One region of the Thiomonas sp. TH-17 genome, then DNA from elsewhere that is predicted to be linked to it. Evidence: predicted binding sites of a transcription regulator. Region 1 holds the regulator's gene; each other region holds the start of a gene.
What was found. The regulator LexA, encoded in region 1, represses DNA repair genes until DNA is damaged. The targets are predictions, from matches to a motif close to ACTGTATNNNNATACAGT.
Positions count from the first base shown of each region.

Region 1 (4,136 bases):
CGCGTGCATGTCCACGATCACCAGCCCGTGGCGGTTCTGCGCAAGGATGTAGATGCCCAGAAGCTGCGCCAGGGCGAAGCCGAGGGGAAAGTCGTCAGGCTGCGCGGCGGCCAGGTCGGTGGCTTGCGCATAGGGGCGCGGTGCGGCGCTGTCGCGCGCCTGCACGGGCGGAGCGTCCGCAGTCGTCAAGGGGGAATAGGCGCGCGCGAGAGCATCCCAGGGGATCGGGCTAGGGCTCGACCTCGCCATGCCGAAGGGAAGCGCGGCCGTCGCGGGCAGGGCGGAGGATGACGGTCTTTCCCACGCGGCGGGCGGTGTGGCGGGATGCGAAGAAGACGCTTCACCGACCACCCGGGCGAGCACCTGCTCGACGGCATGGCGCACGGCCTGATGCACGGCGGAGCTGTCGCGGAACCGGACTTCCGATTTGGCCGGATGCACATTCACATCGACCAGATCAGACGGCAGATCGAGCAGCAGGGCGTACTGCGGCTGCAAGGCGCCGTGCAGCACATCGGCGTAGGCGGCGCGCACGCCGTGGGCCACGGTGCGGTCGCGTACCCAGCGGTTGTTGACAATGATGTGATGGACATCGGCACGGGCGCGCGCCGCGGTGGGCTTGCAGATCAGCCCGCGTACGGCGAGCGGGCCGATCTGGGCGGAGACGAGCAGGGCGTGCGCGCTGAAGGATTCTCCCAGCACGGCGGCGAGGCGGTCGAGCCCGTGCGGCGAAGGGTCGCGCTCGAATTGCAGCTTGAGCTGCCCGTCATGCCAAAGCCGCAGGGCGATCTGGGGATGGGCGATGGCGGCGCGCTTGAACACGTCGGCGCACCAGGCATATTCGGTCTGTGGCGACTTGAGAAACTTGCGGCGCGCCGGCAGGTTGAAAAACAACTGCCGCAAGGTCACGCGGGTGCCCTGCTGCGCCGCTGTGGGTTGCACCGCGGCGACCTGGCCTGCGCTGGCGTGAATGCGCGCGCCATCGGCTCCGGCGCGGCGGCTGATGATCTCGATTTCGGCCACGGCGGCCATGGCCGCGAGCGCTTCGCCGCGAAAACCCAGATGCGCGGCGTGGTGCAATTCGTCGAGATCGGTGATCTTGCTGGTGGCGTGGCGAAGTAGCGCCAGCGGCAGCTCTTCTGCCGGAATGCCGCAACCATCGTCTTCGACCTGCACGCTGCCCAGCCCGCCCTGTTCGAGGCGCACGGTGAGGGCGCTGGCGCCCGAATCGATGGCGTTGTCGAGCAGTTCGCGCAAGGCCGAAGCCGGGCGCTCGATGACTTCGCCGGCGGCAATCTGGCTGATGAGCACGTCCGGCAGCGGACGAATCGGGCGTTGGGGTTGCAGCAAGGCAGGGATACTGTAAGGACGCGAGGCCGCAGCATGGCGGCGGCCGTCCCCTCGTTGAGGGGCCTGGAGGCAGGAGAAACGACAAGTCAGGTCAGTATACTTTTCGGGCTGTCCGCAACCCGGGGTGCTCAGTCCCGGCTCAGTCTTCTGGCGCAGCATCTGCGTCTTCGGCCTTTCAAAGGCTCTCTTCCGGCTTTCAGCCCAAACCGCATGGATCCCCACGCTCTCATCGACCTCATTCTGCACTTCGACGTGCATCTGGCGCAGTTCATCGCGGCGTATGGCCCCTGGGTGTACGGGCTGCTCTTCGGCATCGTGTTCGTCGAAACCGGGCTGGTCATCATGCCGTTTCTGCCTGGCGATTCCATGCTGTTCGTGGTGGGCGCGTTTGCGGCCACCGGGGCGCTCAGCCTGCCGGGCGTGATGGCCGTGCTCTGGCTCGGCGCCGTGCTGGGCGATAGCCTCAATTACCAGATCGGCAAGGCCATCGGCCATAAGGTTTTTTCGTGGCCGGACTCACGCTGGTTCAACCGTCGCGCCTTCGACAAGGCGCATGCCTTTTACGAGAAATATGGCGGCATCACCATCGTGGCCGCGCGGTTCATGCCCTTCATTCGTACCTTCGCCCCGTTTGTGGCGGGCGTGGCCGAGATGTCGTATGGCAAGTTTCTGGCCTACAACATGCTGGGCGCCACGCTCTGGGTGGGGCTGCTGGTCATGGCGGGTTATCTGTTCGGCAATATTCCGTGGATCAAGCACAACTTGGGTGTCATGACCATCGCCATCATCGTGCTGTCGTTGCTTCCCGCGGTGTGGGGCTGGTGGAAATCACGTCGGCAGGTGTCGGCGGTCTGACGGACACGACTACTTGCCGGACTTTCCGGTAGCGCGTGCTGAGAGCTTCATTGCAGCTTGCCGCGCAGCAGTCCGACAGCGAGCCCCTCGATGGCGAAGGACTGACTGGCATCGACGCGGATGGGTGCGAACTCGGGGTTGGCCGGTAGAAGCTCGATGTGATCGGCCTGCAGGCGCAGGCGCTTGACCGTGACCTCATCGCCGATGCGGGCCACCACGATCTGCCCGCTCTGCGCGGTCTGGCTGCTTTTGACGGCCAGCATGTCGCCGTCGAGAATGCCGGCATCGCGCATGCTCATGCCGCGAACCTTGAGCAGATAGTCGGGGCGCACGGAGAAGGCGCCTGGGTCGACGTTGAGCGTCTGCTCGATATGCTCTTGCGCGAGGATGGGATGCCCGGCAGCGACGCGGCCGACCAGCGGCAGGCAGAGCTGTTCGGCGCCGGGCAGCGCGAGTTGCAGCCCATGAGATAGGTCCGCACGCAACCCATTTGCACGCAAGCCCATGGCGCCCGACGTTTTGCCGGACGTTGTCCCCGAGGACGAGGCGCGCTGCGATTCGGTGATGCGAATGCCGCGCGACGCCCCGGGCGTCAGTTCAATGACACCCTTGCGCGCGAGCGCCTGCAAGTGATCTTCTGCCGCATTGGCCGAGCGGAATCCCAGCCGCGCCGCAATTTCGGCCCGGGTGGGCGGGTAGCCCAGTTCGCGCACGGAGGCGGTGATGAGATCGAGAATTTCCTGCTGACGAGGGGTGAGTTTCGAGATGAGACGGCGCATGCGTGGGCTCCGGCAGTTGCACAATAAGTCAGTTTGATGGGCGAGACCGATGGACGAACTCGCCATGCGAGCCATGTCATCGTTTGCGCCATGAAGATACCCTGATCAGATTTCCAGCTTGATGATTTTCACAGCACTGTAAATCAAAACAGTCTTTCTGCAAAGAGATTCACACATGACCGATTCTTTTTCTCGCGCTGCCTTGCCGCAGGTTGTGGTGTTGGGAACGGGGGGCACGATCGCGGGCGCCGCGACGGGCGACCCCAGTCTGCCGGGTTACACCGCCGGGGTTTTGGGGGTCGACGCGCTGCTGCAAAGCGTGCCGGCGCTCGGCCGCCTGGCTCAAATCCACACCGAGCAGGTGGCCAATCTCGACAGCAAGGACATGACCTTCGCGGTCTGGACGCAGTTGGCCGAACGCGTGACCTACTGGCTGGCGCAGCCGCAAATTCAGGCCTGCGTCATCACCCACGGCACCGACACGCTGGAAGAAACCGCCTACTTTCTGCGCCTGGTGCTGGACACCGACAAGCCGGTGATCCTGACCGCTGCCATGCGTCCAGCCACCGCGCTGAACGCCGACGGCCCGCAGAATCTGCTCGACGCCGTGCGGGTGGCCGTGCATCCCGCGGCGCGGGGGCTGGGCGTGGTCTGTGTGCTGCACGGCGTGGTCCACGCCGCCCGCGATGTGACCAAGGCGAATACGCACGCGGTGGAAGCGTTTTCATCCGGAGAGCGCGGCCCGCTGGGTGAGGTTGACGGTGAGACCTTGCGGCTTTGGCGACAACCCGTGCCCGAGGCCGGAGCGCCATTTCCCCTACCTGCTGCGGGCGAGTGGCCGCGGGTGGAGTTGCTCACCAATGCGGCGGGTAGCGATAGTGCGCTGGTGTGCTGCCTGATTTCGAGCACTGCGCTTCAGCCCCGATTGGGCGGGATGGTCGTTGCCGGCACCGGGGGCGGCACGGTGCACCGCGAACTCGAAGCCGCGCTGCGCTGGGCCGAACAACAGGGCGTGCGGGTTCGAGTGGCGTCGCGCGTCGGCCCGGTACGCGGCGGCGCCGATGACGGCCTCAATGCGGTGAAGCTGCGGGTGCGGCTGCTGTTGGAACTAGCCGCCCAAAGCCCCGCTTCATGAACAATCTGCCTTGAAGT
Region 1 is NZ_JBYCKI010000022.1:8,610-12,745, forward strand. Features, by position in the region: gene mutL (DNA mismatch repair endonuclease MutL) at 1-1,350, opposite strand, end outside; gene AC2VLV_RS01640 (DedA family protein) at 1,561-2,205, shown strand; gene lexA (transcriptional repressor LexA) at 2,253-2,972, opposite strand; gene AC2VLV_RS01650 (asparaginase) at 3,160-4,119, shown strand.

Region 2 (4,136 bases), on a different contig from region 1:
CACGATGCAACCTCGCAGGCGGTTGCTGTCGCGCAGGCGACCGTGGCGCAAGCGGCAGACGAACTGGCCGCCCAAGTCAATCTGATCACCAGCAAGGGAGCGAAGTACGTGATGGTCTACACCTTGCCGGATTCATCGCAGACGCCGTTTGGCCGCGGTTTGCCCTACACCGGCATGACGCCTCCGCAAGCTCCGCCAGCAGGTTATGTGTGCGACAACACCGTGACCACAACCCCGTGCTATCTGTTGTCGAATCTGGTGCAGGTATTCAACCAACGCCTGCTCAATGATTTGCAAGGGCAACCTGTCAAGGTGCTTGATGGCTACAGCCTGCTCAATCAGGAAATTGCCAACCCATCGCAGTTTGGTTTCACCAATGTAACGACGCCATGGTGCGACCCGGCCACTACGAGTTCTCTGCTCTGCAATGTGAACACGCGTTATACGGCAGCGGGTGCAAGCACGGCCAATCTCGGCACTTGGCTGTTCGCGGATTCCGTTCATCCCACACCTGCTGGCTACAAAATCATTGCCAGCACGACTCTGCAGGCGATGAAGGGTTTCGGCTGGATTTCGCAATAAACCCGCAGCACACATAAAACTTCTGAGGAGAACTCATGATGCGTCAATCGCGATTCAATGTTCTGCGCGGTGCTTTGATGGCTGCGGGCTTGGCGGCGGGGGCGGTGTTGGCCCCTGCAGCCATGGCGGACGACACCGGGCCGCAAAACACCGTGTTCGTGGGACTGGCTTATTTGCAGAACCATTCCAAATCGGCCAACCTGAGCGGGTACAACACGCCACCCAATCTCAATCTGGATGTGGGCGATGCCACCACGCTGGGGCTGGTGTACGTGCGCGACCTGCCGGGGCCGTTCAGCTTCGAATTGGTGCTGGGCTACCCGCCGCGGGTACGCACCGATGCCGCGGGATCGGGCTGGGGCGCGCTGCGGGGGGCGGGCGTGACGGATGTGGATGTCTACTCCCCGACGGCATTCATCAACTATCACTTCTTCGGCGACTACGCCAAGTGGGATCCCTTTGTCGGCGTGGGTCTGAACTACACCAAGTTCACCAATACCAAGGCCTTGCCGCCGCTGACGGGTGCGCAAGGGCCGACAAAGATCAACCTCTCAGATTCCTGGGGAGCTGCGGCGCACGTCGGTCTGATCTACCGCTTCAATTCCAAGTGGTCGGTGGTGGGTACCGTGGCCGTGGCAGACGTGCAGAGCGATCTGACTTCCACGTCTTATTCACCCGTCAATCCTTCGGTCATCACCTCGCAGGCGAAGACACACATCAACTTCCATCCCATCATCTACACCCTGGCCGTGGGCTATAGTTTTTAGAGTTTTGCTCACGCTGCAAGTTGTGGAAAGAGGGGGCTTCGGCCCTCTTTTTTTTGGGCGCCGTAAGCAGAAAATAATCTGTCTTTATATACAGCTGTGCTACATTGCGCAGCAGTGCTATTCAGACATGAGGAACGTGCCATGGAACAGGGAAAATCCGCAGTGAATCCAGAAAAAGCCAAGGCGCTTGCCGCCGCGTTGTCGCAAATCGAAAAGCAGTTCGGCAAGGGCACCATCATGCGCATGGCCGATGGCGAGGCGCAGCATGACATTCAGGTGGTGTCCACCGGCTCTCTGGGGCTGGACATTGCGCTGGGCGTGGGCGGTCTGCCGCGCGGCCGGGTGGTCGAGATCTACGGGCCAGAGTCCTCGGGCAAGACCACGCTCACACTCCAGGTCATCGCCGAAATGCAGAAGCTCGGCGGCACCTGCGCCTTCATCGACGCCGAGCACGCGCTCGACGTGCAATACGCCTCCAAACTCGGGGTGCAACTGCCTGATCTGCTGATTTCCCAGCCCGACACGGGTGAGCAGGCGCTTGAAATCGTCGACGCGCTGGTGCGCTCCGGCTCGGTGGACATGATCGTGATCGACTCGGTGGCTGCGCTCACGCCCAAGGCCGAAATCGAGGGTGAGATGGGCGATTCGCTGCCAGGTCTGCAGGCCCGGCTGATGAGCCAGGCGCTGCGCAAGCTCACCGCCAACATCAAGCGCACCAACTGCCTGGTCATTTTCATTAACCAGATCCGCATGAAAATCGGCGTGATGTTTGGCAATCCCGAAACGACGACCGGCGGCAACGCGCTCAAGTTCTACTCTTCGGTGCGTCTGGACATCCGCCGCATCGGCGCCATCAAGAAGGCCGAAGAGGTCATCGGTTCGGAAACCCGCGTCAAGGTGGTGAAGAACAAGGTGGCGCCGCCGTTCAAACAAGCGGAGTTCGACATTCTGTATGGTGAAGGCGTGTCGCGCGAAGGCGAAATCGTTGATCTGGGGGTGGTTGCCAAACTGGTGGAGAAGTCCGGCTCCTGGTATGCCTACAACGGCGAGAAAATCGGCCAGGGTAAGGACAACGCGCGCGAATTTCTCAAGTCAAATCCCGACATCGCCCGCGAGATCGAGAACAAGGTCCGCGTCAGTCTCGGCGTGCCTGAGGCCAATGCGCTGATGACGGCCGATATGTCCGAGGAAGAGCAAGACTGAGTCCGTTGCAATGAGCCTGCCTCGCGCCCAGCCTTCTTTGCGTGCGCGGGCCGTGCGCTATCTCTCGCAACGGGAGCACAGCCCGTTGGAACTGCGGCGCAAGCTGCTGCGCTATTGCGAAGAGCCCGAAGAGGTCGAGGCGCTGCTAGCCAGTCTGGAGCAGGCGGGTCTGCTCAGCAGTGAGCGTTTTGCCCAGTCGTTGATCCATCGACGGCAGCAACGCTACGGCAATTTGCGCATCGCACAAGAACTCGACGCGCACGGCCTGTCGTCCGATGCCACGGCAAATCTGCGTCAGGTTTTGAAAGACAGCGAACTGACTCGCGCCCACGCCGCTTGGGCGCGAAGGTTCCAGGCGCTTCCGAAGGACGCTGCCGAGCGGGCCAAACAGGCTCGTTTTTTGGCTCAGCGTGGCTTCAGCGGGGACGTCGTCCGCGCGGTTTTGCGCGGTGAGGGCACGGAAGACGTCGACTGACTTGCTGCGCCGCAGCAGGCTGCTACACTGATTCTTGCGCTTCATCAAAAATAGATCAGCCATGCGCGACACTCCTGCCGCCCCGTCATCGCCCAATCGCCGTCTGGTTCACCGCCGCAGTCTCAGTGTCGAGGTCTATGCGCGAGAGGATGGATTGTGGGATCTGCAGGCCGAATTGCGGGACGTGAAAACGCGCGATCTCACCCTGTCCGAACGCACCCGCCCGGCGGGCATTCCGGTGCACGACATGCTGCTGATCGTCACCATCGACGACGCGCTCAACATCGTCGATGCCCGCTCGCACACCCTGTTCAGCCCTTACGACACCTGCGGCGATCACGATGACGCCTACCGGCGGCTGATCGGCCTCAATCTGCTGCGCGGATTTCGCGCCGCCGTGCGCGAGCGCCTGGGCGGCGTGCTGGGCTGCACCCATCTCACCGAATTGACGCAGGTACTGCCCACCGCCGCGATTCAGGGTCTGGCAGGTCTGACCCAAATCGCCTTGCCCGTCACCGAAACCGAACGCCCCGCCGGTATGCCTTTTCAGCTCAACCGCTGTCACGCCCTGCGGCTGGACGGGCCCGCGGTGGCCGAGTTTTATCCCCGTTGGGCGCAACAGACTGCGCCACAACGCACCGAAGGCACAATGCCTACACCCCAAGTCGAGGACGAGACGCCATGAAAATCCATGAATATCAGGCCAAGCAATTATTGAGAGAACACGGTGTGCCGGTTCCACGCGGCAAGCCCGCGTTTTCCGTCGATGAGGCCGTCGCAGCAGCGCAGGAGTTGGGCGGCCCGGTCTGGGTGGTGAAGGCGCAGATTCACGCGGGCGGGCGAGGCAAGGGCGGCGGTGTCAAGCTGGCGCGTTCGATCGATGAGGTGCGGCAACTATCCCTGCAAATCCTGGGCATGCAGCTCGTCACCCATCAAACCGGGCCTGCGGGGCAGAAGGTGCGACGGCTGCTGATCGAGGATGGCGCCGATATCCAAAAAGAGTATTACGTCGCCGTGCTCACCGACCGTGCCACGCAAAAAGTGGCCGTCATGGCGTCGAGCGAAGGCGGCATGGATATCGAGGAAGTGGCCGCCCAAACGCCGGAGAA
Region 2 is NZ_JBYCKI010000071.1:14,441-18,576, reverse strand. Features, by position in the region: gene AC2VLV_RS04765 (SGNH/GDSL hydrolase family protein) at 1-582, shown strand, start outside; gene AC2VLV_RS04760 (OmpW/AlkL family protein) at 621-1,349, shown strand; gene recA (recombinase RecA) at 1,491-2,552, shown strand; gene recX (recombination regulator RecX) at 2,563-3,027, shown strand; gene AC2VLV_RS04745 (DUF2889 domain-containing protein) at 3,089-3,712, shown strand; gene sucC (ADP-forming succinate--CoA ligase subunit beta) at 3,709-4,136, shown strand, end outside.
Region 2: the regulator LexA is predicted to act here: its motif matches at 1,427-1,444, upstream of recA (recombinase RecA).

Region 3 (4,136 bases), on a different contig from region 1:
ATGGTGGCCAACGATGCCGCTCTGCAGAAGGTTACGGTAGGGCCTGGCGGATTTGCCGACAAGCTCGGCCAAGGTGGCCTCCACATTTCGATGAGCACGGTGTCTCCGGAGACATCCCGCGCCCTGGCGGCGGAGCACGCTAAGCGGGGCAGCCTGTTCCTCAGCGCCCCGGTCTTCGGGCGTCCGGAAGCGGCGGCGGCCAAGAAGCTGTGGATAGTGCAATCGGGTTCGGCGCAAGCGAAGGTGCGGGCCAAGCCGGTGCTGGACGCACTCGGGCAAGGCATCCATGACTTCGGGGAGGACCCGGGGGCGGCAAATGTGGTCAAGCTCAGCGGCAATTTTCTGATTCTCTCCGCCGTCGAAGCGATGGCGGAAGCGCTGGCCTTGGTCGAGAAGAACGGTATCGACCGCAGCGCCCTGGCCAGTTTTTTGGGACAGACCATTTTTGCCTGCCCGATTTATCAAAACTACTCTCAAATCCTGGCCAAGCGGGCGTATGAGCCCGCTGGGTTCAAGCTGGAGCTGGGCATGAAGGACGTGCGCCTGGTGCGCGACGTGGCTGAGCAGGCAACTCTGCCCATGCCGCTGGCGGATTTGTTGCACGAACGCCTGCTCACCAGTCTGGCTAAAGGCCGTCAGGCACTCGACTGGACCGGCATCGAACTGGTCAGCGCCGAGGCTGGCGGGCTGCGCTGAGCCGCGCCGGCAATTCGTTCCCCCTGTTGAGTCGTGACGACCTGACGAGCAGTCCGCTCCTCACGACCGTAAACACGCCCGAAACGGGGACTTCTCGGTCGACGACACAAAAAACCCGGCCGGAGCCGGGTTTTCAACAGCCTGTTCGGCTGGGAGTCGGTGACACTTTCGCGTCATCCGTTTGCGAGATTCACTCAATGAGCTATCGCTTCTTTTGAAACAGCCTGTTCGGCTGGGAAGTGGGGTAGCACTTTCGCGCCATCCCTTGTGCAAATTGCATCTAAAGCAACTGCTGTTTCTTGAAACAGCCTGTTCGGCTGATGAAAACGATGATAATTTCTCAACTACTGTCCACCTTACAGTACCGCAGAGATTGCTGAGCCAGAACATCAATCAACGCGATAAGCAAATTATATAGCAACCACTGTTTGATTTTCAACTGTTCGAGCCTAATATTCTAATCGTTGTTGCGCGTCCGCCACATATTGATAGGCTGATTCTAAAAACAGGCCAAGAAATATTCAAAAAACTCGTTATTTATTCGAAATAACGGAAATTCACTCGCAACGACCCATCGAAATATCACGCCCATACGGCCTTTAAACGGTCTTTGTGTGTTGAATAGCGTTGCAATATCTGCGTCTACCGGAGGAACGGCCTGCGCTGAGGCGCGCTGACTCTCCCCGGTTCACCGGGGAGGCACCGACTGGTCGGCATCCGCTCATACTGCATCAATCAAGGTCGGCATATCGTTTCGAACATTACCGACCGCCTTGCCAACCGGATACGCGCACAAATTTCCACCGCCCAACGGCCGCATCAGCGCCTGCAGGTCGGCCGGCTTCGCTGTCGGGTCCAACCATGGGGCAACATCTTCCTCCTGGAGCACGACCGGCATCCGGTCATGCAACGGCCGCATCAGGTCGTTCGCCTCTGTCGTCAAGATGGTGAAGGTCTGAACGGAGTCCTGGGTGCCCGGGGGCGTCCAGTGTTCCCACAGGCCCGCCATGGCGAGGAGTTGCCCGTCCTTGCGGTGGATGTAGAAGGGCTGCTTTCCCGAGGCCAGGTGCTGCCATTCATAGAACCCGTCCGCCGGCACGATGCATCGATGGGACCGGAACGCGGCGCGAAACGCAGGCTTCGTCGCCGCGCTCTCGCTGCGCGCATTGATGAGTTTCATTCCGATGCTCAGGTCCTCGGCCCACGACGGAATCAAACCCCATCGCAGCAAGTCCAGGTGGCGCTGGCCCTCGATGACCCGCACGACGGGCGCGACCTGACTGGGTGCAATGTTGTACCGGGGACGCCATTCCTCGCTGTGCGCAGCATCCGGCCCCTCGATGCCAAACTGCTCGCGCAAGTGCTGCGGGGTGCTTTTGAGGACGTATCTGCCGCACATGGTCGCTCCCGGCGTGGTGGTCTAAAGCCCGAGCGTCGCCCATTCCCCGAAAAATTAAAAGACTGTTCTTTTATACAGTTTTTGTGTAGGCTTGCCCTCCCGTCTCGAAGGACAGCCTGCCATGCCAACATCTGCCGTTCTGCTTGCCGACCTCCCGTCGTCCGTTGCCGCGGCCGTCTGGCGGGGCGATGACATCGCCGCCCCTGCGGGCCCTGTCGTGGCCAGTGGCTGGTCTGCGCTGGATGCCGAGTTGCCGGGAGGTGGCTGGCCCTGCGGCAGTCTCACCGAGGTACTGAGCCCGCAACCCTCCCTGCTGGAATGGCGCCTGCTCGGTACGGCACTCGGCACGGTGGCTGCGGCCGGCGGCTGCGTCGTGGTGGTTGGGCCGCCCAAGCCACCCTACCTGCCCGGCCTGCAATCTCTTGGCCTCAGTGAACGGCAGCTCATCTGGGTGCAGGCCGAGGCTCCGGCGCAGCGGCTGTGGGTCACCGAGCAGTTGGTCCAGGCCGACATCGCCGGGGCGGTCCTCGCCTGGTTACCCCAAGTGCGACCGGAACAACTGCGCCGACTGCAGAGCCGTCTGCAGGGTGGCCGTGCCCTGTGCATCGCCCTGCGCCCCGAGGGCGTGCGCAGTGAATCCTCCCCCGCCGCGCTGCGCGTGCTCGCCCAGTCTGGACCGGACTGGTCCCTGCGCGTGCAGGTGCTCAAGCGTCGGGGTCCAGCGCATGACACCACACTGGTGTTGCCCGCCGTGCCGGTCTCGCTCGCGCCCATTCTGACCCGGCGCTCCCGTGTGCCGAGTCGTTTTGTCTCACTTCCAACCGGAGCCCGCCATGCTGTGGTGCGCGCTGCGACTGCCGAGTCCGTCCAGCTCTGAGCTGCCTGAGCCCCCTGCCGCCGCGCAGCGCGGTCTGGCCCTCTGGGCGCTGCAGTTCACGCCCCGGGTCGCCCTGTGCGACGAGGCCGTGCTGATGGAGGTTGCGGCCAGCCTGCGGCTCTTTGGTGGAGCCATCACGCTGGCCGCGCGGGTGCAGGCCGATGCGCCCACGCTAGGCGTTTCCTCTCTGGCCTGGGCGCCGACAGCGCTGGGGGCTCTTGCTCTGGCTCGCGCCGACATCGGCGGTGTTGATGCAGTTCCCCTGGATGAGCGCCTCGACCCGCTTCCTGTTGCCGCGCTGACCGCAGCCATGCCGCATGAGACCACCCTGGCGCAACTGGGTTGCCGCACCCTGGGCGACCTGCGCGCCCTGCCCCGCGGCGGCATCACCCGGCGCTTTGGCGCTGCACTCATTGACGCCATGGACCGGGCCTACGGCCTGCGCGCCGAGCAGTTGGCCTGGGTCACCGTTCCCGAAACCTTCACCGCCAAGGTGGAACTGATGGCCCGGGTGGAGACCGCCATGGCGTTGGTCTTTGCCGCCAAGCGCTTGCTGCTGCAGTTGCACGGCTGGCTGGTGGCGCGCAATGCCGGCGTGACCACCTTCACCCTGAGCTGGGTTCACGACACCATGCGGCCGAAGGACGTGGGGGTTGGTGATGCCCTTGTCATCCGCACAGCTGAGCCGATGCGCGATGTGGACCATCTCTCCCACCTCCTCGCCGAGCAATTGGCGCGGGTGCAACTCGCGGCGCCGGTCGAGTGTCTGGAATTGGTCGTGGACGACGTGCGCGACTACGCCCCGCCCAACGCCTCCTTGCTGCCCGATGCCAGCGCCGACCGGGAGTCCCTGACCCTCGCGCTTGAGCGCATTGCGGCGCGCCTGGGACCAGAGCGGGTGTTGCGACCGGCCCTGGTCGAGGACGCCCGCCCGGAATGGGCGCAGCAATGGCGGCCCGCCTCCGAGCCGGTGCGTCCCAAGCCCACGCGGCCGGACGGCATGCCGCAGCCCACATTCCTGCTGCCTGAGCCACTTCGACTAGCGGTGCGCAGCAACCGTCCGCTCTACCAGGGGGAGTTGCAGCTCTTGCTCGGCCCCCACCGGGTCGAGGGCGGCTGGTGGCACCGTGTGCAGGTGGCAGGCGGCACAGCCGAGAGCCGCCA
Region 3 is NZ_JBYCKI010000163.1:11,066-15,201, reverse strand. Features, by position in the region: gene AC2VLV_RS10210 (NAD(P)-dependent oxidoreductase) at 1-696, shown strand, start outside; gene AC2VLV_RS10205 (SOS response-associated peptidase) at 1,418-2,095, opposite strand; gene imuA (translesion DNA synthesis-associated protein ImuA) at 2,217-2,972, shown strand; gene AC2VLV_RS10195 (Y-family DNA polymerase) at 2,929-4,136, shown strand, end outside.
Region 3: the regulator LexA is predicted to act here: its motif matches at 2,157-2,174, upstream of imuA (translesion DNA synthesis-associated protein ImuA).